3 regions of the Verrucosispora sp. WMMC514 genome follow, and region 1 is predicted to be linked to each of the others. Evidence: riboswitches for the same ligand, from Rfam matches in the RefSeq annotation. Region 1 holds a riboswitch; each other region holds the start of a gene.
What was found. A riboswitch is a leader RNA that binds a small molecule or an ion and turns the genes downstream of it on or off. The one in region 1 is predicted to bind cyclic di-AMP.

Region 1 (7,721 bases):
GCCGTACCTGGCGCTTCATCACCAGCGGCTCCAGCAGGTTGCCTTCGATCTGCTGGACGGCGATCACGGCGGCCAGGGTGAGCAGGGCGGTGGTGGGCCCGTTGGCGGCCAGGGCCACCAGCACCGCGACCGCGCCGGCCACGGTGGCACCGACGATCGGCACGAACCCGCCGATGAACGTGATCAGCGCCAGCGGGAACGCCAGCGGCACCCTGAGCAGTACCAGCGCCAAGCCGATACCGATGGCGTCGATGGCCGCGATCAGCATGGTGCCCCGGCTGTACGAGCCCAGGGTGTGCCAGCCGGTGCGACCCGCCTCGGCGGCGATGTCCCGGTTGGGCCCGGCGGCCCGGCGCAACGTCCAGCGCCACATCTCCCGGCCGTCCTTGAGCAGGAAGAACAGCAGCACCAGAGCGAGCAGGATCGAGCCGACCACCTCGGCCACCGTGCGGGCGCTGGCGACCGGGTCCACCTGCTGCTGGCTGATCGCCTGGCGCAACTGGGCGAGCAGGCTGTCCAACTGTTGGTCACTGACCGGCAGGGTGGAGGTGACGAAGTCCCGGGTGCGCTCCAGCCCCTGACGCAGTTCCTCCCCCAACTCGCTGAACTGGTCGGCGGTCAGACTCCACACCAGCGCGCCGACGCCGCCCAGGATGCCGAGCAGGAGCAGGACGCTGAGCAGGGCGGCGAGCGCGGCTGGCAGCCGCAGGCGACGCAACGCCAGTTGCACCGGATCGAGCAGTGCGGCGAGGAAGAGGGTCGCGGCCACGGCGATGGCCAGCGGGGTGACCAGCAGCGTGATCCGGGCCAGCAGGTAGAGCCCGGCGGAGATCACTACCAGGCAGGCGCTCCACACCACCGCGGATCGGACCAGCCAGGGCAGGGCGGCCCAGGTCTGGCGTGGTCCGGCGCCCCGCACCGCCGTCCTGTCGGGCTGGTTCCCGTCATCGCTTGCGACCACGTCGGCCCTCCTCAGTGTCCGGCGTGGTCGGTACCCGGTCGACGTCCTTCCGACACTAGTTGCCGACGACCGGCCCGGAGGGCGTTCGGCTCGCGAGACCCGACTCAGTACGCGGCGACCGGTGCCCGGCCGACGACCGCCGGGATCTCCCGGGTCTGCTCGGCGGCGCCGGGTGTGGTCAGCGGCAGGACCGACTCGCGCTCCTCCACCACCGGCACCAGGGCGGCGGCCGCTTCCTCGCGCAGGCTGCGGGCCGCCGCAGCGGCGAGTTCCGCGGCCCGCCAGGTGGCCTGCTCCCGTTCCCGGGCCGCCCGCTGCCGGGCCAGGAGGTGGTCGCGTACCGCCCGGCGCAGCATCAACTCCTGCTCCACCGGGTGCAACCGGGGATCCCAGCCGCGATGCGCGAAGACGTCGCTGAGCTGCTCCACCGACAGTTCCCGCCGCCAGTACGCGTCCAGGGCGGCCCGGTGCAGCCAGCGCTCCCGGTCGGCGTACTCGGCGGGGGTGCGGGCGGTCTGCGGCAACGGCATGCCGGCGGCGCGGGAGAGCCGGCGTACGTCCGCCTCGGCCGCCTCGTACGACCGCCACGCCTGCTCGGCCTCGTCCTGTGCGGCGAGCCACTCGTCGCGCCGGTGCCGGGCGGTGGCGTCGGCCCGGTCCGCCGCGATCGTGACCTCCTCGGCCCAGCGCTCCTGGTCACGTCGGTGCTCGGCGTGGTCGGACCCAATCGGCAGAGCGGCCTCGCGGATGCGGACGCCGGCGTCGAAGCGGAAGAGTCGGGGTCGTAGCAGCAGGCCGGTGACGGCGAGGGTCACCAGGCCGAGCAGGCCCAGCCAGATGGCCGCGGCCCGGGGCGCGTCGAGCAGGACGGAGGACAGGGCGGTAGGCATCATCAACACCTCGCGGTCGGGATGAGTCGTCGACTGTGGTGGACGCGGGTCGTGGCGGCGGGGTAGGTGCCCGGGGCGCGGCTGATGCCGTTCCAGGCCGGCCGGATCGGGCTCGCCGGGATGGTCCCGGGATCACCGTGGCAGTGACGCGGCGAGTCGGCTGGCCGCCTTGGTCCGCCTGGCGTCCGTGCCAGCGCGGCGGCGTCACCTGACTCGATCGGTCGGCCGGACCGCCGTCGGTCAGCCGACGGGTGGGCCGCGCCGGGTCGGCTCGCCCGCGCGGACGGCGGGCACCGGGGCGACGCGGTGGTCGACCTGGGCAGCCCCGGCCGATGTGCCGTCGGTGCCTGCGGGCCGGGCCGGCGCACTGGTGGTCGGCTCGCCCCACTGGCCGGCGTCGACCGCCCGCGCGGGCTCGACGGCGGGCCGGACGGCCGGCACCGCGGTGGACGGCGAGCCGAGGGCGACGGTGGCGGTCGGTGGTGACACGGCGGTGGACCGGGCCGGCGGATCGGCCGCGACGGCCCCGCCGAGACCGACGGCGAGCACCAGCGACGCCAGCGCCAGTCGGGTCAGCTCGCGCAGTGCGCGCAGCGTCGCCGGCCACAGTGGACGGGCGAACGCGGGAGACGGCACGGAACCCAACCTATCCCGCCTTCGGCGGGATCGCAGCGCCGCGTTCGTCCGGGGTGGGTGAAGCGCGCCACGTCGTCCGATCAGGAGGTCCGTCGACTCACCCCTCGGCGGTGCCGGTGACCTGCTCCTTGGTGAAGAGGGCCAGCAGGTCGCCGACCTCGTGGTCGGCCTCCGCCGGGTGCCGGAACCGTCCGGCGGGGTTCAGGGTGTACTCGTTGCGCCGACCCACCCGGGTGCGGTGCAGGTAGCCGCCGGCCTCCAGGTCGGCGACGATCGCCTGGGCGGCACGCTCCGTGACGCCGACCTCGGTCGCGACGTCCCGTAGCCGGGCGGTGGGGTTACGGGCGATGGCGAGCAGGACGTGCGCGTGGTTCGTGAGAAACGTCCAGTTCCGCGCGTTTTCCCGTGCGTCAGTGCTCGCCATGTCCGCCATCGTATGACCTGCCGTTCGGCTACCTCGGCTCGCGCCGTCGCCGATACCGGCCCGGCCGAGCGCAAGCGTCGACTGATGCATGAAACACATATCACGTATAGCTTGACGTGCGTTATGCCGCGTGTGACCGTGATGGCAGCCCGTGACCAGCGCCGGCCGGGATGACCAGGCATTCCTCCCAGAGATGAGGTGCAGCTGGATGAGTCGACCCGGAACGCCCGGTACGCAACCCGGTCCGGACCGCGAGGCGCTCGGCGCGGATCATGCCGGTGCCCCGCAGGGCGCCCTCGCCGAACTGCTCGCCGGCAACCGCCGATTCGTCACCGACGCGCTGCGGCATCCCAATCAGGACGCCGGGCGTCGGGCTGCCGTCGCGACCGGGCAGCATCCCTTCGCGGTGATCGTCGGCTGCTCCGACTCCCGGCTCGCCGCCGAGATCATCTTCGATCGCGGGCTGGGCGACCTCTTCGTGGTCCGCACCGCCGGGCACACCGTCGGGCCGGAGGTGCTGGGCAGCGTGGAGTACGCGGTGGCCGTGCTGGGTACGCCGCTGGTGGTGGTGCTGGGCCACGACTCGTGCGGCGCCGTCCAGGCGGCCCGCGACGCATTGGCCACCGACACCACGCCCCCCGGGCACTTGGGCGCCGTGGTCGACGCGGTGGTGCCGAGCCTGCGCCGAGCGCAGGACGCCGGGGTGCACGAGCTGGACGAGATCGTGGACATCCACATCGCGCGAACCGTCGAGACGATGCTGGACTCCTCGGCGACCCTCGCGGCGGAGGTGGCTGCCGGGCGGTGCGCGGTGGTCGGCATGTCGTACCGGCTGGCCGCCGGTGAGGTGCGGGCGGTCGCCGCGGAACCCGCCGAACTGGCCGGCGTGATGGCGACCACGCCCTGATCCGCGACCGACGACGTCCGGAACGACGAGGGCCGTCCCGCCACGGTCGGCGGGACGGCCCTCGGTGCGTCGCGTGGGGGGTCAGAGCAGTGACACGTGCACGTGGTCGGTGTGGTTGGACGGGCCGCTGTAGGAACTCCAGCGTTCCGTCGCCGCGAACCAGATCTGGCGGTTCCAGATCACGTAGTAGACGCCCAGCCGGTCGGCGTTGCGGACCAGGAAGGCCGCCAGGTTGTTGCCGTAGATCCGGGTGTCGTTGTTGTGCCACGGGCTGAAGCCGCTGTTCTGCAACGACCAGTCACAGGCCCGACCCTTGGGGTGCTCGAACTTGTCACCCGGTCGGAAGCAGCCGACGAACCGGTTGAACCCGGCCCGCTTGACCTCCTTGTACATGTGCAGCGTCCGGGGCGTGATGCAGCCCGACGTGGTGGGGTCGTTCTGGCTGCACGACTCGGGCTTCCACCCGCCGTCCGAGGACCGGTTCGGCCCGATCCGGGCCACCGGCGAGGTGGCGTCCACCAGTCCGCCGGTCAGGCCGACACCGCCGACCAGCCGGAGGGACTTCTCCGCCTCGCTCTTCTTGCGCGCCATGTCGTTGGTCAGCTTCTTCTGCTCGCGCACCTCGGCGTCGAGCGCGAGCTTGGCCTGCTCGGCGCGGAGCTTTATCGCGTTGACCTCGCCCAGCTTCTTGTCGTTCACCAGGTTCAGCTCGTCGAGTGCCGAGGCCCGGTTGATGAACGAGTCCGGTGCGCCGCTCTGCAACAACATGGCGATCGCGCCGACCCGGCCGGTCCGGTAGGACTGGGTGGCGATCTCGGCGACCTGCGGAGCGAGCGCGTCCAGGTCGGCCTGCGCGGCACGGACCTCGACCGCCAGCTGGAGCTGGCGTTTCTTGGACTTCTCCAGCTTGGCCTTGGCCTTTGAGTAGTCCCGGGTGGTCGCCTCGATCAGATCGTTGAGCATCGGCGGGTCGTCGTCGTGCTCCGCCGGTTTGGGGTCGTTCGGTGCGGCCGTGGCCGGCATCGGGCCGGCGAACACGGCGAACGCGGCGAACACGGCCACCACGGGTGTCAACCAGCGGCGTAGGGGTGCCGTCACTGTTTTCCCTTCCATCGACCGCCGACCGGGTTAGCTGACGGGTTCGGGACGGAAGTGGCCCCTACCGCTTTCGCGGATTCACCCCACCTACCTGGGTCCCCGGCTCGCCTGAGGGCGATTGGGCGGTGGCACCGCAGGCGCCGCTGCGCGCCTTCGGCGGTGACCGGCAGTGAGGTTACCCGACAGTCCATCTGTGCTTCTACGCCCCGAACCCGACTAGATGCGTCATTTCGTAATCGCTTTGAGTGACCAGCGACACGGTTTCGAGCCGCATCGGCAGGGGCGGTCACGTTGAGGAGTGTCACCATGTGGTGTCCGTGCTCCTGTCCGGGTCGGGCCACCCCGAGGGGGTGGCGGGGGACGTGTTTCGGGTGGGTGGGGTGCTCAGGGCGCGGAGCGCCTCGGCCCGGTCCGTCGCCGGCCGGGGGACCAGGGGGGTGGGTTCGCCGGTGCGGGCACCAGCCTCGCCGCGTCCGGCGGTGGTGACGACCGCCGCCAGCGCCGTGGTCAGCGGCACCGCGGCGATCAGCCCGAGCGTGGCCACCACGCTCCGGACGATCTCCGTGGTGAGGAACTCGCTGGTCACGATCTGGCCCAACGCGCGGGAGTCCGCGGTCAGCAGGAGCAGCAGTGGCAGCGAGGCGCCGGCGTACGCCAGCACGATGGTGTTCACCACCGACGCGATGTGGGCTCGGCCGACCCGGGTGGCCGAGCGGTACAGCTCCCGGCGGGAGAGGTTCGGGTTGGCGTGGCGTAGCTCGTTGACCGCGGCGGCCTGGGTGACCGTGACGTCGTCGAGCACGCCCAGCGAGCCGATGATGATGCCGGCCAGCAGCAGGCCGTGCAGGTCGACATCCCCCCGGAACATGGACAGGGTGGTGGCGTCCTCGCTGCCGAATCCGGTCAGGTGGGTGGCCCCGGTGGCGGCCAGCCCGAGCAGCCCGGTGAGGACCAGACTGGCGAGCGTGCCGAGCACGGCCACCGAGGTCTGCGCGGAGATGCCGTGGGTCAGGTACAGCACCACGAACATGATCAACGAGGCGCCGACGATGGCGACCGCGAGCGGCGGCTGGCCGGCGCTGATGCCGGGCAGCACGAAGGTCAGCAGGATCGCGAAGCTGGCCGCCAGGCCGCCCAGCGCCGCCAGGCCCCGTAGCCGCCCGAAGGCGACGATGGCGGCGGCGAAGAGCACGGCCAGCCACACCAGCGGCTTGCCGCGCTGGTGTTCGGCGATGTTGTAGGTGCTGACCGACGGATCCTCCGGGTCGACGAGCGAGACCAGGATGATGTCGTCGCCGACGTCGACGCGGGGTGCCCCCGGCCCGGCCGGGATGGGCGTCTGCACGTCCTGTCCGGCGTCCGGGCCGGTCTGCACTCGCACGGTGACCGTGCCGCAGGGGCCCGCCGCGGTCGTCGGGGTGCCCTCGGGCACCACCGGGTTGGGCGGGCAGGGCTCGCTCACCACCCGGGTGACCGTGCCGTGGTAGCGGGGGGCGTCGTCGGTGGCCTCGGGACGCGGGGCGTCCCGGGGCCAGAGCACGATCGCGGCGACCAGGGTGGCGAGGAAGAGGGGGACCACCGTCACGACGAGGATCCGCCGCACCCGGGGCGGGGTGGGCGGAGCGGAACGGGTGTGGTCGGCGCCCATTCAGTGTCTCCCAACGATTTCAGGGCTGAGTACGTGTCGATGGGCGAGACGGTTCAGTGCCGCCGGACGACCGTGTCGAAGGGCAGCCCGAATGGCCGGAAGGTGGCGGGGCGGCTGCGTACCGTGAGCTGTGGAGGGGTTCGCGACGGCGGCAGGGGCGGGTGCCCGCCGGCGACCTCGGGCCGCGCGGCACGGATTTCGGCTGGCCATCGTGTGCGAATGGTAACCAGCCCGAACTCGCGACGCCGTTCGCGAGGGTATGTCGGCGGGTCGGATCAGCCGCGCTTCATGAGCCGGCCCACGGCGGCCATCATCTCGGTCGCCATCTCGTCGGCGCGTCCCTCGGCGGCACCTTCGTGCATGCAGTGCCGGGCGTGCCCGTCGAGCAGACCGAGGGCGACCTTGTCCAGCGCGGCCTGGATGGCGGAGATCTGGGTGAGCACGTCGATGCAGTAGCGATCGTCGTCGACCATCTTCTCGATGCCGCGCACCTGGCCCTCCACGCGGCGCAGCCGGGCCAGGAGTTGGTCCTTGCTGGCGGTGTAACCACGGATCGGCGCGGGTGTGCTCATGCCGACAAGGATAGCCTACCCCCAGGGGGTATGGTACGGTCGATGTCGTAGATACCCCCTACGGGTATCGGGTGGTGCTCGGCCACCCTGGCGAGCTGGTGAGGAGAGTCGCATGGTCAGCACGACGTACCAGGTGCAGGGCATGACCTGCGGGCACTGCGTCAACGCGGTCAGCACCGAGATCGGTGCGATCGAGGGAGTCAGCGACGTCCAGGTGGACCTGGCCACCGGTCAGGTGACCGTCACCAGTGACCAACCGCTCTCCGGTGACGCGGTGCGTGCCGCGGTGGACGAGGCCGGATACGAGCTGGTCGGCGCCTGAGCCGGCCGGCAGGCGGAAACCGAGGAGTCGAGCATGAACACGGCGACGAGGCTGAGCGGTTTCGTGCTCGGCCTGGCGGCGGTCTTCGGCGCGGCGTACGGGGTGGGGCAGCTGACCGGCCCGGTGAACGTGCTCGCCGCCGACCACGACAGTGCGGGCGCCGGTCACGGGGGTGACGTCCGCGCCGAGGGCGACACCGGCCGAGCGGCGGGGCCGGTCGGGCACGGTGAAGGGGAGGCCGGGCAGCTGCCCGGCGGCCTGCT
Region 2 (7,721 bases), 2.4 Mb from region 1:
GATGGTCGCCTGCACCGCGCCGCACCGCTCGTGACCCAGCACCATCACCAGCGGTACGCCCAACACCTCGACCACGTACTCGATCGAGCCCAGCACCGCCCGGTCCAGCACCTGCGCCCCGGTGCGGATGACGCAGATCGATCCGAAGGTCTGGTCGAAGATCGCCTCCAACGGCACCCGCGAGTCGATGCAGCCCAGCACCACGGCGTACGGCTGCTGGTCGCCCGAGGCGGTCGCGGCCGCCGCGGTGACGTCGTGGCCGTGCACCGGTTGCCCGCTGACGAACCGCCGGTTGCCGGCGAGCAGCTCGGCCAGGGCCGCGCGCGGCGTGCCTCCGCGGGCCTGGCCAGCGAGCGCGGAGCCGGCGGGTGTGCCACTCCTGGTTGCCATGCCTCTCAGCCTGGCCGGGTCGTCGCCCCGGCGGAGCCGATCGACGAGATCTTCTCAACACCCCGGTTGGCGTGTTGTCATGACGGGTAGCCGGTGTTACCACCGGGTATCCCCGGTGTTACGCAACCGTGCGCCGTGGGGAGGTGGCAATGCCGGAGCCGACCGAGGTACGGCTGGGCGACGACGTACGCCTGCACGTGGAGACCACCGGCCCGACCGACGCCGAGGTGACCGCCGTGCTGCTGCACGGCTGGACCCTGGACGGACGCAGTTGGCACCGGCAGCTGGCCGCCATCCGCGAGACGTTCGGCTCGGTCCGGGTGGTCACCTACGACGCGCGTGGGCACGGCCGGTCCAGCTGCATGGCCCTACCCACCGCCACCCTGGCCCAGCTCGGTGACGACCTGGCCGCGGTGCTGGACACGGTGGCGCCCACCGGCCCGGTGGTGCTGGTCGGCCACTCGATGGGCGGCATGACGATCATGGAGTACGCACACCGCCACCCGGACCACTTCTCCCGGCGTACCGCCGGTCTGGTCTTCGTCTCCACCACGGCCGAGGGCCACACCCACACCGTCTACGGCCTTTCTCCCCGGATCGCCCGGATCATCCGGCTGGCCGAGACCACCGGCGCGGGAGTCCTCGCCCGCTGCGGCGCCTGGCGACCGCCCCGGGCGCTGCTGCGGGCGCTGCGCCCGAGCATCCGGTGGATGCTCTTCGGGGACCGCTGCGACCCCACGGACATCCGGCTGGTCACCTCGGCCGTCGCCCGCGCCTCGCTGCGGTCGATCGGCGGGTTCCGGGCCTCCATCGGCACCCAGCACCGGCTGGACACGCTCACCGCGCTGGCTCACCTGCCGGCCGCGGCACTGGTCGGTGACCGTGACCGGCTCACCCCGCCGCCGTGCGCGGAGTCGATCGCCGCCGCGCTGCCGGCCACCGACCTGACCGTCTGCCCCGGTGCCGGACACATGCTGATGATGGAGCGGCCCGAGGAGGTGAACGCCGCCCTGGCCGGCGTGTTGCGCCGGGTTCTCGATGATCTCCCGGCCGGACGGCGCGTCTCCGGCTGACCGCCGACGACCTCGGCCAAGGTGCCCCTCCGGCCAGGTCGGACGCGGGGCGTAATCTCGTGCGGTTGGTCGGGCGGCGTCACGAGGAGAGCGAGCGGTGGACCAGAGCACCCTGGATCAGGAGATCGCCGCCGAGCAACGGCATCTCGACCGGGTGTACGCGCGACTGGCCGAGCTGCGCCGATCCGCCGTCCGCGCGGAGCGGGAGGGCTACCGGCTCGCCCGGGTCGGCAACTTCGGTGCGCTCGTCGAGCGGGACGCGATGGTCTTCCACGCCGCGCAGCGACGCCACCTGCTCGACGCCGAGTACGAGGGGCTGGTCTTCGGCCGCCTCGACCTGCGGGACGGGCAGACCCTGTACGTCGGGCGACTCGGTATCCGCGACGAGGACGCCACCACCCTGGTGGTGGACTGGCGGGCCCCGGCCGCCGCCGCCTTCTACCAGGCGACGCCGGCCGAGCCGCTCGGCGTCGTCCGGCGCCGCACGATCCAGTCCAGCCGCGAGCGGGTCACCCGGATCGAGGACGACCTGCTGGACCCGGACGCCGCCCCACCGGACATGCCGGTGGTCGGCGACGGCGCGCTGCTGGCCACCCTGTCCCGGACCACCGGTCGCGGCATGCGGGACATCGTGGCCACCATCCAGCGCGAGCAGGACGAGGCGATCCGCTCCCCCGGCTCGGGAGTCACGATCGTCTCCGGTGGCCCGGGCACCGGCAAGACGGCGGTGGCGCTGCATCGCGCGGCATACCTGCTCTACACCGACCGCAGCCGGTACGCCGGGGGCGGCATCCTGGTGATCGGCCCCTCCTCCGTCTTCGTCGAGTACATCGCCTCGGTGCTGCCGTCGCTTGGTGAGGACACCGCCACCCTGCACTCGCTGGGCACCCTGTTCCCCGGGGTGGTGGCCACCCGCACCGATCCGCCCGAGGTGGCGGCGGTCAAGGGTTCGCTGCGGATGCGCCGGGTGCTGGAACGGGCCGCCCGGGACGCGGTGCCCGACGCCCCGCCCGAGCTGCGCCTGCTGTACCGGGGCACGCTGCTGCGGCTGGAGCGGGCCGAGCTGGACGCCATCCGGGAGCGGGCGCTGCCTCGTGGCGCCCGGCGCAACGAGGTGCGTCGGGCCGGCTTCGACGGCGTGCTCGCCGCGCTCTGGGCGCAGGCCCGCCGGCTGGGCATCGCCGGGTTGCCCGAGCAGCGCGCCTTCGAGGACGAGCTGATCGACCGGACCGATTTCCGCGACTTTCTTAAGGCGTGGTGGCCCCGGCTGCATCCGCGGCACGTGCTCGCCTGGTTGGCCGATCCGCAGCGGTTGCGCCGGTACGGCGCGGGACTGCTCTCGGGTGCCGAGATCCGGCTGCTCGGCTCGGCCTACCGGGGGTTGGCCACGGATGGTCTGACCGTCGCCGACGTCGCGCTGCTGGACGAGCTGGACGCGCTGCTCGGCAAGCCGATGCGCGCTGCCCGCCGGAAGCGGGACCCGTTCCAGTTGGCCGGTGGGGTACGCGAGCTGAGCACGTTCGCCGACCGGCAGCGGGCCGCCCGGCAGGCCGCCCGGGAGCGCCCCGAGGATTACCGCGACTACGCCCACCTGGTGGTCGACGAGTCCCAGGACGTCTCACCGATGCAGTGGCGGATGGTGGGCCGGCGCGGCCGGTTGGCGTCCTGGACGGTGGTGGGCGACCCGGCGCAGACCGCGTGGACGGGGGATCCGCAGGAGTTGGCCCGGGCCCGCGACCAGGCGCTGGGTCGCCGTCGTCGGCACCGTTTCACGCTCACCACGAACTACCGCAACTCGGCCGAGATCTTCGCGGTGGCGGCGGCCGAGATCCGGCGGGCGTACCCCGATCTCGCGCTGCCCACCGCGGTCCGCTCCACCGGGGTCGATCCGGTGCGGCTCGTGGTGCCGGCGCCCGAGTTGGAGACCACCGTCGTGACGGCCGCCAGCGCCCTGCTCGGCGAGGTGGAGGGCACCGTCGGGGTGATCACGCCGGTGCCGCGACGGGACCAGGTCGCGGCCTGGCTGGGAGCCCATGGCGGCGATCGGTTGCAGGTGGTGACCAGCCTGGAGGCCAAGGGCATGGAGTACGACGGGGTGGTGCTGGTCGCCCCGGCGGAGATCCGGGCGGAGCCCGGCGCCGGTGTCCGTACTCTCTACGTCGCGCTGTCCCGGGCCACCCAGCGGTTGACCACCGTCGACCCGACCGGTTGAGTCGCGAGCCGACGCTTGCACTCATAGCGATGTTGGCATAGGTCCGTCCCCGGCCCGCCTGACGACGCAAGGTGTCTGGGTGGGCGCCGGCCATGACCACCACCACGCTGCGGTCTCAAACGCCGCACACCGCCACTCCGGCCGGCTGTGGGCGGCGTTCGCCCTGCTCAGCGCCCTGATGCTGATCGAGGCAGGCACCGCTTTGCGGACCGGTTCGCTGGCCCTGCTCTCCGACGCCGGGCACATGTTCACCGATGTGCTGGGCATCGGCATGGCCCTCGCGGCCGTGGCCGCCACCCGGCGGGCCGACACCGACCCACAACGCACCTTCGGGCTCTACCGGCTGGAGGTGCTCGCGGCCCTGGCCAACGCCGTACTGCTCTCCGGCGTCGCGGTGTACGTGCTGATCGAGGCGGTACGTCGATTCGGGGATCCGCCCGAGGTGCTCGCCGGCCCGGTTCTGGTGGTGGCGGCGCTCGGCCTGCTCGCCAACGTCGCCGCGTTCGCGCTGCTGCGCCCGGGGGCGCGGGAGAGCATCAACCTGCGGGGGGCCTACCTGGAGGTGCTGGCGGACCTGCTGGGCTCGCTGGGCGTGATCGCGGCCGCCCTGCTGATCGCCGTGACCGACTGGTGGTGGGCCGATCCGCTGGTGGCGGTCGCGATCGCCGTGTTCATCCTGCCCCGCACCTGGCGCCTGGGCCGGGCAGCGGTACGCATCCTGGTCCAGGCCGCACCGGAGCACCTGCAGGTCACCGCGGTGCACGACCGGCTGGCCGCGGTACCGGGCGTGGCCGGCGTCCACGACCTGCACGTCTGGACGTTGACCTCCGGAATGGAGGTCGCCTCCGCACACCTGACCGTCAGTCCGGACGCCGATGTCGGCACCGTCCTGGCGGCGGCCCGCTCGGCGCTGCACGAGGACTTCCAGATCGAACACGCGACCCTCCAGGTCGAGCCGCGTACCGACCCCGGGGGTTGCGGGGCGGTGCGGTGGTGACCAGGCCAATCGGAGAAAAGTAGGTTATTGTCCGATTTGCTCTGGTCTACTAGTCAACAACCGAACACCAGCAGTAACAGCAGCTGCACCGGTCACGTGCGCACCGGTAGGCTCTGACCCGGCCACCGCCAGGCGGCACCCACCGGTGCCGGCGGCGGCCGCCGCCTAATCGCCCGCCAGGGCGAACCGGGGAACCACGTTCCTGGGGTGTATCCGCGCCAGCGGTAGGGATCTTCCGTCCCGAACCCGTCAGCTAACCCGGTCGGCGGCTGACGGAAGGACATGTGCATGCCAGCAGTGGCAACGGTAAGACCGGCCGCCCGTACGGCGGCCCTGATCGCCGCCGCGCTCGCCCTCACCCTCGGCGTCGCGCTGGCTCCCTTCTCCCCAGCGACCGCCGCACCGCAGGCGTTGCGCGCGGCGGCACCGGGAGATGTGGACGACGAGGGCGGCACCCCGGCACTACGGGCCCAGTTGGAGGCGGCCAGCAAGGGCTATCTCGACGCCAAGACGGCGCTCGACCGCTCGGTGAAGCGACAGAAGAAGCTGGCCGAGCAGCTCAAGACGACCGAGAGCCAGGTCGCCGAGCGCGGTACCAAGGTCGCCGAGATCGCCGCGCAGGCGTACCGCACCGGACGGCTGGGTGCCGCGTCGGCGCTGCTCAACAGCGGGTCACCGGCCGGTTTCATGGACCGGGCGGCGGCGCTGGACGCGGTGGCCGCCAATGAGGACCGTGCGCTGCGGGAACTCCAGACCGCCCGGGACGAGGTCAGCGCCACCAAGCTGGCCCTGGACGCGGAGATCCAGGAACAGCGCAAGCAGGTGGCCGTGATGGCCAAGCGCAAGGACCAGGCCGAGCGGGCGTTGACCGTGGCCATCGAGCGGGACGAGGCGGCCGAGCGGGCCAGGGCCGCCGAACGGGCCGCCCGGTCACCGTCGCGTAGCGGCGGGTCGAGTCCCACCGCCAAGCCCGCTCCGCGCAACTCCGACGGGTCGTGGCCCTCGGAGTCGTGCAGCGTCAACGACCCCACCCCGGCCAACGGCTGCATCACCCCACGCACCCTGCACGCGCTGAAGCAGGCCAAGTCGGCCGGCTTCACCCGGTACGTCTCCTGCTACCGCTCCGGCGGCTCGGGCGAGCACCCGAAGGGTCGGGCCTGCGACTTCGCGGCCCAGAAGAAGGGCTTCGGCGGGGACGCGACCGGAGGTGACCGGACCTACGGCAACAACCTGGCGGCGTACTTCGTCAACAACGCCGACCGGCTCGCGGTGCTCTACGTGATCTGGTACAGGCAGATCTGGTTGCCCAGCAGCGGCTGGAAGTCGTACAGCGGTGCCCGCGGTGACCCGTCCAGCGACCACACCAACCACGTTCACCTGTCGGTGTACTGACCTCCTCGTCGCGCCGGGTGAACCGCTCTTCACGAGCGGTTCACCCGGCGTTGCGTTTTTCCGTCGGCCGGCCGGGCACCGTCCCTTCGGCGCGCGTCGACGCGTCTCGTTGGATACCGTCGTACCAGTAAGCGGTATTTGTCCGCTAGCGGGAGGAACGCCCATGGACGAGCGAATCGCCAGGCCCGGCGACGGTACGGACCACGGAGTGCGTTCATGAGCGGCCGCGTCATGATCTTCGCGCCGACCCCGCTGCTGACCGTCACCATCGACCAGCCGAGCGACGCACCGGAGCTGCACCTGCACCCGGGCGGGCAGGGGGTGTGGCAGGCCAGGATGGTGCTGTCCCTCGGCGTCGACGTGGTGCTCTGCGCGGCACTCGGGGGCGAGGTCGGGCAGGTGCTGGAGCCGTTGCTGGTCAGCGAGGGGGTCGACCTCAAGGTGGTGGCCCGCGACTCCGGTGGCACCGGCGGGTACGTGCACGACCGTCGCGAAGGTACCCGTCGGGAGGTCGTCGACGTGATCGGCCAACCGTTGAGCCGGCACGAGCTGGACGAGCTGTACAACCTCGCGCTCGGCGAGGGCCTGCGCGCGCCGGTGAGCGTGTTGAGCGGCCCGAACCATCCGTCCCTGGTCCCCGCCGACCTCTACCGGCGTTTTGCCGCCGATCTCGGCGCCAACGGCGGCCGGGTGGTGGTGGACCTCTGCGGCGAGCACCTGACGGCCGTCCTGGAAAGCGGGGTCTTCTTCCTCAAGGTCAGTCACGAGGAGCTGATCGCCGACGGGCGGGCCGAGGGCGACGACGAGGAACAGCTCACCCGCGCGATGTACGACCTGCACGCCTCCGGTGCCGAGAACGTGGTGGTCAGCCGGGCCGACAAGCCCGCGTTGGCACTCGTCGACGGCGAGGTGTTCACGGTGCGGATGCCGCGCCTGGAGGCGGCCGACCCCCGCGGGGCGGGCGACTCGATGACCGCCGGGGTCGCCGCCGTGGTGGCCCGGGGCGGCGATGTGCGCACGGCGATCCGTACCGGCGCGGCGGCCGGCGCACTCAACGTCACCCGGCACGGCCTCGGCACCGGCCGACTCGACTCGATCAACGGCCTCGTCGACCGGGTCCGACTCGAACCGGCGGGCAGCCGTCCGCAGGAGCGGACCACCCCCGACGAGCTGGCGCAACGGGCGGGTGGCCGGTGAGGCTACGGGTCCTGATCACCAACGATGACGGGATCGCCGCGCCGGGCATCCAGGCGCTGGCCCGGGCGGCCGTCGACCGGGGCCTGGACGTGGTGGTGGCCGCCCCGTTGGAGGAGGCCAGCGGCACCAGCGCCGCGATGAGCGCGGTGGAGCAGGACGGGCAGGTGGTGGTCCGCGAGCATCCGCTGCCGGAACTCGACGGCGTGCCGGCGTTCGGCGTCGGTGGCTCACCCGGGTTCATCGCGCTCATCGCCGTACACGGTGCCTTCGGACCGCCGCCGTCGGTGCTGCTGTCAGGAATCAACCGGGGCGCCAACGCGGGGCGCGCGGTGCTGCACTCCGGCACGGTGGGAGCCGCCTTCACCGCCGCCGCGAACGGCTGCCGGGCAATGGCGGTCTCGCTGGACGTGCTCTCGGCCGGTGAGGCGACTGCGGCCAGCGGCGGTGCCGCGGTGGCGGC
Region 3 (7,721 bases), 420 kb from region 1:
CGAGGTCCTGAACGGCTCGACCAGACCTGCGACGACATGACGCAGTGCCTTGGCATCGCGGAATATCGCCCACACGTCAGCGTGGCCCTCGATCCATCGGAAGTGCTTCAGGACCAGACCACGTGCGGAGTCGGACATGGTGGGATTATGGCTGCCAAGGCCGACGACCGCCGGGGTCCCGGCTCGCGACCAGGACAGTTCGAAGGCCCTGACTGGGACTCGCGTCCTGGCCAGGGCCTTCGTGCGTGGAGCGGGTGACGGGAATCGAACCCGCACTGTCAGCTTGGGAAGCTGATGTTCTGCCATTGAACTACACCCGCGAGCGGGATCACTCTACCCGAGCCCTCACCCGGATGCACCCAAGGCCCCCACCCCTCACGCCGCGCGTCGCGCCAGGGCGGTCTCAGACAGCAAGATCCCCGAAGTTGCTGTGTCGGGGCGGGTCGGCGGCAGCAACATCCCCGAAACTGCGTGGATCTTGAACTGGGCCGGCGAGAAGTTTCATGACCGCAACATATGGCCGTGTTCAAATCTGTCTATCGGTTGTAACGTCTGCCCCACGTTTTCCGCACGACGCGACACAACCCCCGGTCGCGTCGCCAGAAAGAGGTGGGCATATGGGACTGCGTCCCGTCCTGCTGAACCGGCGTACGGCCGGCATCGCATCGACGTCGCTCGCACTGGTGCTCGGCGTGGCCACGGTCGGCCTCCTGCCGGCCGCCACCACGACCGCGAGCCCGGCGGCGGCCGCCTTCACAGCCGACGAGGTGTGTGAGGATCAGACGGGCACCCTGGCCCGGGCCAAGGGTGGCAGCGCCGTCAAGCACGATCCGAACCAGCTGACCCTCGCCCAGGTGCACCAACGCGAGGCCGAGTTCGCCGACATCCTGCAAGAGCGCGCCAAGCGAGTTGGCCAACGCGCATTGAGCGCCCAGGCCGCTGCGGCCTCGGTCACCATCCCGGTCGTGGTGCACGTGATTCGCCGGGACACGACCCGGGCCGGCGGAAACATCCCCGACTCGATGATCCAGTCCCAGATCAACGTGCTCAACCAGTCGTTCAGCGGTGCGACGGGTGGCGCCGCGACCGCCTTCGCGTTCCAGTTGCAGAGCATCAACCGGGTGACCAACTCGTCGTGGTACCCGATCCGGCAGGGCTCGTCGGCCGAGCGGCAGATGAAGACCCAGCTGCGGCAGGGCAACAAGGCGACGCTCAACATCTACCTCGGCGCGCTCAGCAACAACCTGCTCGGCTGGGCGACCTTCCCGCAGCGCAACCTGAACGTGATGGATGGCGTGGTGGTGCTCAGCGAGTCACTGCCCGGTGGCACCGCCACCAACTACAACCAGGGTGACACCGGCACCCACGAGGTCGGCCACTGGCTGAACCTCTACCACACCTTCCAGGGCGGCTGCTCGGGCAGCGGTGACCAGGTGTCGGACACCCCGGCCGAGGCCTCGCCGGCCAGCGGCTGCCCGACCGGCCGGGACACCTGCTCAAGCTCGGGCCTCGACCCGATCACGAACTTCATGGACTACTCGTACGACGGCTGCATGTACCAGTTCACCTCGGGCCAGGCCACCCGCATGATCAACGCCTGGAACTCCTACCGCGCGGCGTAGCGCGAGCGTCGCACCGCGTACCGCGGGTGCCGGCTCCGTCGGACGGGGCCGGCACCTGTGCGTGTGGGTCAGGCGGCGCGGCGGTGATGCCGCCCGGAGTGGGCCGGCACCGGGCGCGTGGCCTGGGGTGTGGCGCCCGCCGGGTCGAGCCAGACCTGGACCGCCGGATGCGACGCCAGCTCGCTCGGCCCAGCCACCGACTGCTCCCGTCGGGCCAACATCGCCACGTCGACGGTGAACTCGAACAGGCGCCAGTCGGCGTGCGGGGCGGCCCGCGCCGCGAACGCCAGCCGGGCGACGGTGGCGTCGTCGGTGACGGGCCGGGCCCGCCCGGCCACGTACGCCTCGTCGTCGCTCTCCTCCGGCGGGAACGAGTGCAGCGCGTAACGACCGTCGCGTTCCAGGTCGCGCCGCTTCGGTGAGTCGATGACGAAGCAGTAGAGACCGTCATCGGTGATCACCGGGGAGACCGGGTGCACCCGGGGTCCGCCGTCGGCGCGGACCGTGGCCAGGTAGCCGAAGCCCGGGCCGTACTGCTGCATGAGAAGGCGGATCCCGTTGGCGAGTCGAGGCTCGTCAGCGGCGAATTCGGACCAGGAAGCCATGCCGACATCCTATCGAACACACGTTCGAAGCGGGTAGTCCGACACGCGTGTCGCATACCGGCAGCTATGGTGTGGCGATGCTGCTCTCCGACCGCGACCTGGTCTCCGAGATCAAGGCGGGCACCCTGGCGCTCGAACCGTTCGAGCCCACCCTGGTGCAGCCCTCCAGCATCGACGTACGTCTGGACAAACTCTTCCGGGTCTTCAACAACCACCTCTACACCCACATCGACCCGGCCACCCGGCAGGACGACCTCACCTCGGCCGTCGAGGTGCCCGACGGCCAGGCGTTCGTGCTGCACCCGGGCGAGTTCGTACTCGCCTCCACGCTCGAGGTCATCTCGCTGGGCGACCAGCTCGCCGGCCGCCTCGAAGGCAAGTCCAGCCTGGGACGACTCGGCCTGCTCACCCACTCCACCGCCGGCTTCATCGACCCCGGCTTCTCCGGTCACGTCACCTTGGAACTGTCCAACGTGGCAAACCTGCCGATCACCCTCTGGCCCGGGATGAAGATCGGGCAGCTCTGCATCTTCCGGCTCTCCTCACCGGCCGAGCACCCGTACGGCTCGGCCGTCTACGGTTCCCGCTACCAGGGTCAGCGCGGCCCGACGCCCAGTCGTGCCTGGCAGAGCTGGCGCACGTGGCCCACCCGCTGACACCGGCGATCCTCAGCCGGGCCGGCCGAAACTGTGCACCGGGCTGCTGTCCAGCCGCTTCATCTTGACCGGTTGACCCGCCCGGGAGGCGTGCACCACCCAGCCGCCGCCGACGTACATCCCGACATGGTGCAGGTCCCGGTAGTAGAAGACCAGGTCGCCGGGGCGCAGCGCGCCACGGCTTACCGACTTGGTGACCCGACGCTGCCGCGCCGCGTTGTGCGGCAGTGCGACACCGGCCCGCGACCAGGCGGCCAACGTCAGCCCGGAACAGTCGTACGCGTCGGGCCCCTCGGCGCCCCAGGAGTACGGCTTGCCGATCTGGGCGCAGGCGAAGGTGACCGCCTCGCCGGCCGCTCCGCCCGGGTAGCTGGCCGGGCAGGGCGCCGGCCGTAGCGGGCCACCATCACCCTTCCCGTACGCCCGCAGCCGGAGCCGCTGCAACCTGTCGATCTCGGCGTCGATCTGTCGCCGCCGCTCGGCGAGATCGGCCTCGGTGCGGGTCAGCTCGCCGATCGTGCGGTCCAGGCCGGCCTTGGTCTCGGCGAGTTCGTCGCGCAGGTCACTCGCGTGCCGCACGTCCTGCTGCTGCACGCGGGCGTACCGGTCGAGCAGGCCGAGCTGCTCGACCACCTCGCCCGGCGACCGGCTACCGAGCAGCGTGTTGACGAAGCGGACCTGTTCGCCCTTGTACGCGCGGGCAGCGAGCTTGCCGACCCGGTCCATGGCCTCGGCCACCTGGCGTTGCAGCGGTGCCATCCTGGCGGCCAGCGCGTCCGCCTCCCGCCGCTTGCCGGCCAGGTCCTGCCGGGTCGCGTTGTGCTGCTCGATGACGGGTTCGAGCCGATTCCAGTCCTCGTCGATCTGGCGCTCGATGTCGGCGACCGTGGGCTCGGCCCGGGCCTCCGTCGCGCCGCCGACCAGCATCACGGCGGTCGCGGCCAGGCCAGCGATGATGCAGCGGTACCAGCTGGAACGCGGCGAGTCCGTCGATCGGCCGGGCATTGCCGGCGGCGATGACGGTGGCCGCGGGGCATGGTCTGCCACCGGGCTCAGCACTCCTTCTTCCGCTACCGCCTACCGGGTTAGCTGACGGGTTCGGGCGGGAAGGGGCGCCCTACCGTGACCGGCACGGATTCACCCCGGGTACCTGGTTCCCCGGCTCGCTGACGAGCGATTCGGCGGTGTCGGACCGTTACCGCCCGGGCTGGGCGGACCTGCCAGCGGCCGACGATTGCCCAGCGTAGGGACGATCGGCGTCGATACGCAACAGATCCACACCGTCACTGTGGGTGCTTACATCCGACAGTGGCGAGGGCCCCCGTCGACTTGACCGGGGGCCCTCGGGCGTTCCTGCGCGACCGCTCAGCGGACGCGGTGGCGGCTCAGCCGGGTCGGCGGAAACCGGCGACCGGCATGGTCGTGATGGGCGAGACGTTCACCGGCTTGCCGGCGCGAGCCGCGTGCACCATCTGGTTGTTGCCCAGGTACAACCCGACGTGACTCACGTCGCTGCGGAAGAAGACCAGATCGCCGGGACGGGCGTCGGCGCGGGAGACGGCCTTGCCCTCGTTCCACTGGGCACCGGTGAAGTGGGTGAGGTAGATGCCCGCGGCCTTGTACGCGTACTGGGTCAGACCCGAGCAGTCGAACGAGTTCGGGCCGGTGGCGCCCCAGACGTACGGCTTGCCGACCTGGGCGCACGCGGTCCGGATGGCCGTGCGGGCGGCGTCGCTGACCACACCGTTGATGGTCGGGCAGTTGGTGGTCTTCACCGTGGTCACCGGCAGCGACCTCTCCAGCCGCTTGATCTCGGCGTCGATCTGCTTCTTCTTCGCCGCCAGCTGCTTCTGCTTCGCCTCCTGGTCGGCGATCAGGGCGTCGAGCTTGGCCTTCTGGTCGTCGTACTTCTTGCGGATCTTCATGACGCCTTCGAGCTCGCGGCGCTCCTGCGAGGCGAGCCGGTCGAGGAAGGCCATCTGCTCGCCGAGCTCGTTCGGCTTCGAGTTGAGCAGGACGACACCGATCTCCTTGGACGGGCCGGTGATGTAGTAGCGGGAGGCGAGGTCGGCCACCCGGTTCATCGCCAGCTCGGTCTCCAGGGCCAGCGGCTGGATCTTCTTCTCCAGGCTCTTCGACTTCTGCTTGTTGACCCGCAGCTGGGAGCGCACCTTGTTGTACTGCTCGATGGTGGGCTCCAGCTTCTGCCACTGCTTGTCGATCTGGGCCTCGATCTCGTCGACCGAGGGCTCGGCGTACGCGGGGGCGGCGAGCAGGCCGGCACCGACCGCGGCGGCGGCTACCAGGACGACCAGCCCGCGGGCGGCCCTACGCAGGCCACCCGGACGGGATCGTCCCGGCGCACGACGATGGAGGGGCATGGTTGCCACCGGCAGCGTCTCCTTTGCAACCGACCACCGGGCGTCCCGCGAGAGGTAAGTGGCGGGATCCGACGACCCATGGCGGTCGGTGCCCCACATTAGGGAACGGTAGGTGGGGAATCAAGGCGACCAACGGCTCATTCACCTTTGCGCGACGGTACGCACACTAAGGGTGTCGGCCGATTCGTTATAGTCACGTACGCCAATACAAAACCGGGCGGGGCGGCACTGGATAGGGGTGCCGCCCCGCCCGGTGCGTCCGGGCCGGTCAGCCGGCCACCGGCGTGGTCTCCTCGGCGCCGCCGACCTGCTCGGGCTTGACCGAGCGGAGCAGAACGCTGGCCACGTCGATGACCTCGACCTGTTCTCCGGCACCCTTGCCGTTCACCCCGTCGGTGAGCATCGTCGAACAGAACGGACAACCGACGGCGACCGTCCTCGCCCCGGTGGACATGGCCTCCTCGACCCGGTCCACGTTGATCCGCTTACCGATGCGCTCCTCCATCCACATGCGGGCACCACCCGCACCGCAACAGAAGGAGCGCTCGCTGTTACGCGGCATCTCGGTCAGCTCACCCTCGATCGCGCTGCCCAGCACCTCGCGCGGCGGGCTGAATACCCGGTTGTGCCGGCCCAGGTAACACGGGTCGTGGTAGGTGACGCCGCCGTCGACCGGCTGCACCGGGGTGAGCTTGCCGGTGGCGACCAGGTGGGCCAGCAACTGGGTGTGGTGCACCACCTCGAACTCGCCGCCCAGCTGGCCGTACTCGTTGCCCAGGGTGTTGAAGCAGTGCGGGCACGTTGCGACGATCTTGCGCTTGGCCTTCTCCCGGCCCTCGAACGCTTCGTTCAGGGTCTCGACGTTCTGCTGGGCCAGCATCTGGAAGACGAACTCGTTGCCGATCCGGCGGGCCGGGTCACCGGAGCAGGTCTCCCCCTCGCCGAGGATGGCGAACGAGACGCCGGCCTCGTTGAGCAGGGTCGCGACGGCCCGGGTGGTCTTCTTCGCCCGGTCCTCGAACGCACCGGCACAGCCCACCCAGAACAGGTACTCGAAGTCCTCGACCTCGCCGACCCGGGGCACCTCGAAGTCGAGGCCCTTGGTCCAGTCCTCCCGGGTGTTCTGCGGCGCGCCCCACGGGTTGCCCTTGTTCTCCAGGTTGCGCAGCATCACGCCGGCCTCGGAGGGGAAGCTGGACTCGATGAGCACCTGGTAGCGGCGCATGTCGACGATGTGGTCGACGTGCTCGATGTCGACCGGGCACTGTTCGACGCAGGCACCGCAGGTGGTGCAGGACCAGAGCACGTCGGGGTCGATGACGCCGCCGGACTCGGCGTCGCCGATCAGCGGCTTCTCCGCCTCGGCGAGAGCCAGCACGTCGAGGTGGGCGAGCTGCGCGGCAGTGGCCTTCTCCTCACCGGTGAGGTCCTTGCCACCACCGGCCAGCAGGTAGGGCGCCTTGGCGTACGCGTGGTCACGCAGACTGAGCACCAGCAGCTTCGGCGACAGCGGCTTTCCGGTGTTCCACGCCGGGCACTGCGACTGGCAGCGACCGCACTCGGTACAGGTGCTGAAGTCCAGCAGCCCCTTCCAGGTGAACTGCTCGACCTGGGCGACGCCGAATTGGTCCTTCTCCGGGTCGGCCTCCTCGAAGTCGAGCGGCTTGCCGTCGCTCATCATCGGCCGCAGCGCGCCGAGGCCGGAGCCGGCCGCACCCGGCTTGCGCTTGAAGAAGATGTTGGGGAAGGCGAGGAAACGGTGCCAGGCGACACCCATCGTCACGTTCAGGGAGATCACGATGACCCAGACCATCGAGATCGAGATCTTGATGAGCGCGGCGACGCTGACACCGGACTCCCAGCCCGGCAGCAGGGCACCGACCGCGTGACTGAGCGGGGTGGCCCAGGTGGGGTACTCGAAGTGGTCGGTGGCCACCTTGAAGCCGCGGATCAGAAAACCCATGACCAGTACGGCGAGGACGACCGCCTCGACGAAGTAGCCCTGCCACATGGTGGAGCCGGTGAACCGCGACCGGCGTCCCGCCCGGTTCGGCCGGTTCGCCACCCGGATCGCGATCAGGACCCCGATGCCGACCACGCCCAGAATGCCGATCCACTCGGTGACCAGCCCGTAGAGCGTCCAGGAACCGATGAGCGGCAGCCCGCCGGTCGGCGACACCACCTCGAAGTACGCCTCAAGCACCAGCAGCGACAGCACGATGAAGCCGACCATCACGAACCAGTGCGCCGCGCCCACCACGCTCCAGCGGAGCATCCGGGTGTGCCCGGCTGTCTCGGCCAGCATGGTCCTGGTGCGGCTGACCTTGTCGCCGGAACGGGTCGGATCGGGCTGACCCAGCCGGATGACGGCCACCATCTTCGAGACCGCGCGTACCGCAAGCCACACCGCAACGGCGGTGATGGCGGCCGCGAGGATCGTGGTGACGATCTGGACGC

Region 2: linked by a shared signal. The riboswitch ahead of O7597_RS03200 (hypothetical protein) and the one ahead of O7597_RS14135 (hypothetical protein) in region 1 are both predicted to bind cyclic di-AMP.
Region 3: linked by a shared signal. The riboswitch ahead of O7597_RS12050 (NlpC/P60 family protein) and the one ahead of O7597_RS14135 (hypothetical protein) in region 1 are both predicted to bind cyclic di-AMP.

The regions. Positions count from the first base shown of each region.
Region 1 is NZ_CP114906.1:3,118,239-3,125,959, forward strand. Features, by position in the region: gene O7597_RS14110 (AI-2E family transporter) at 1-961, opposite strand, end outside; gene O7597_RS14115 (hypothetical protein) at 1,066-1,851, opposite strand; gene O7597_RS14120 (hypothetical protein) at 2,092-2,487, opposite strand; gene O7597_RS14125 (helix-turn-helix domain-containing protein) at 2,585-2,920, opposite strand; gene O7597_RS14130 (carbonic anhydrase) at 3,120-3,818, shown strand; gene O7597_RS14135 (hypothetical protein) at 3,900-4,916, opposite strand; cyclic di-AMP (ydaO/yuaA leader) riboswitch at 4,920-5,051, opposite strand; gene O7597_RS14140 (YibE/F family protein) at 5,218-6,564, opposite strand; gene O7597_RS14145 (metal-sensitive transcriptional regulator) at 6,840-7,136, opposite strand; gene O7597_RS14150 (copper ion binding protein) at 7,249-7,458, shown strand; gene O7597_RS14155 (hypothetical protein) at 7,492-7,721, shown strand, end outside.
Region 2 is NZ_CP114906.1:725,996-733,716, forward strand. Features, by position in the region: gene O7597_RS03180 (carbonic anhydrase) at 1-390, opposite strand, end outside; gene O7597_RS03185 (alpha/beta hydrolase) at 540-1,463, shown strand; gene O7597_RS03190 (AAA family ATPase) at 1,561-3,675, shown strand; gene O7597_RS03195 (cation diffusion facilitator family transporter) at 3,755-4,672, shown strand; cyclic di-AMP (ydaO/yuaA leader) riboswitch at 4,825-4,956, shown strand; gene O7597_RS03200 (hypothetical protein) at 4,961-6,064, shown strand; gene O7597_RS03205 (PfkB family carbohydrate kinase) at 6,281-7,261, shown strand; gene O7597_RS03210 (5'/3'-nucleotidase SurE) at 7,258-7,721, shown strand, end outside.
Region 3 is NZ_CP114906.1:2,697,026-2,704,746, reverse strand. Features, by position in the region: gene O7597_RS12075 (phosphoribosyltransferase family protein) at 1-138, opposite strand, end outside; tRNA gene O7597_RS12070 (tRNA-Gly) at 247-320, opposite strand; gene O7597_RS12065 (zinc metalloprotease) at 618-1,622, shown strand; gene O7597_RS12060 (pyridoxamine 5'-phosphate oxidase family protein) at 1,691-2,227, opposite strand; gene dcd (dCTP deaminase) at 2,305-2,883, shown strand; gene O7597_RS12050 (NlpC/P60 family protein) at 2,896-3,888, opposite strand; cyclic di-AMP (ydaO/yuaA leader) riboswitch at 3,943-4,077, opposite strand; gene O7597_RS12045 (C40 family peptidase) at 4,269-5,279, opposite strand; gene O7597_RS12040 ((Fe-S)-binding protein) at 5,533-7,721, opposite strand, start outside.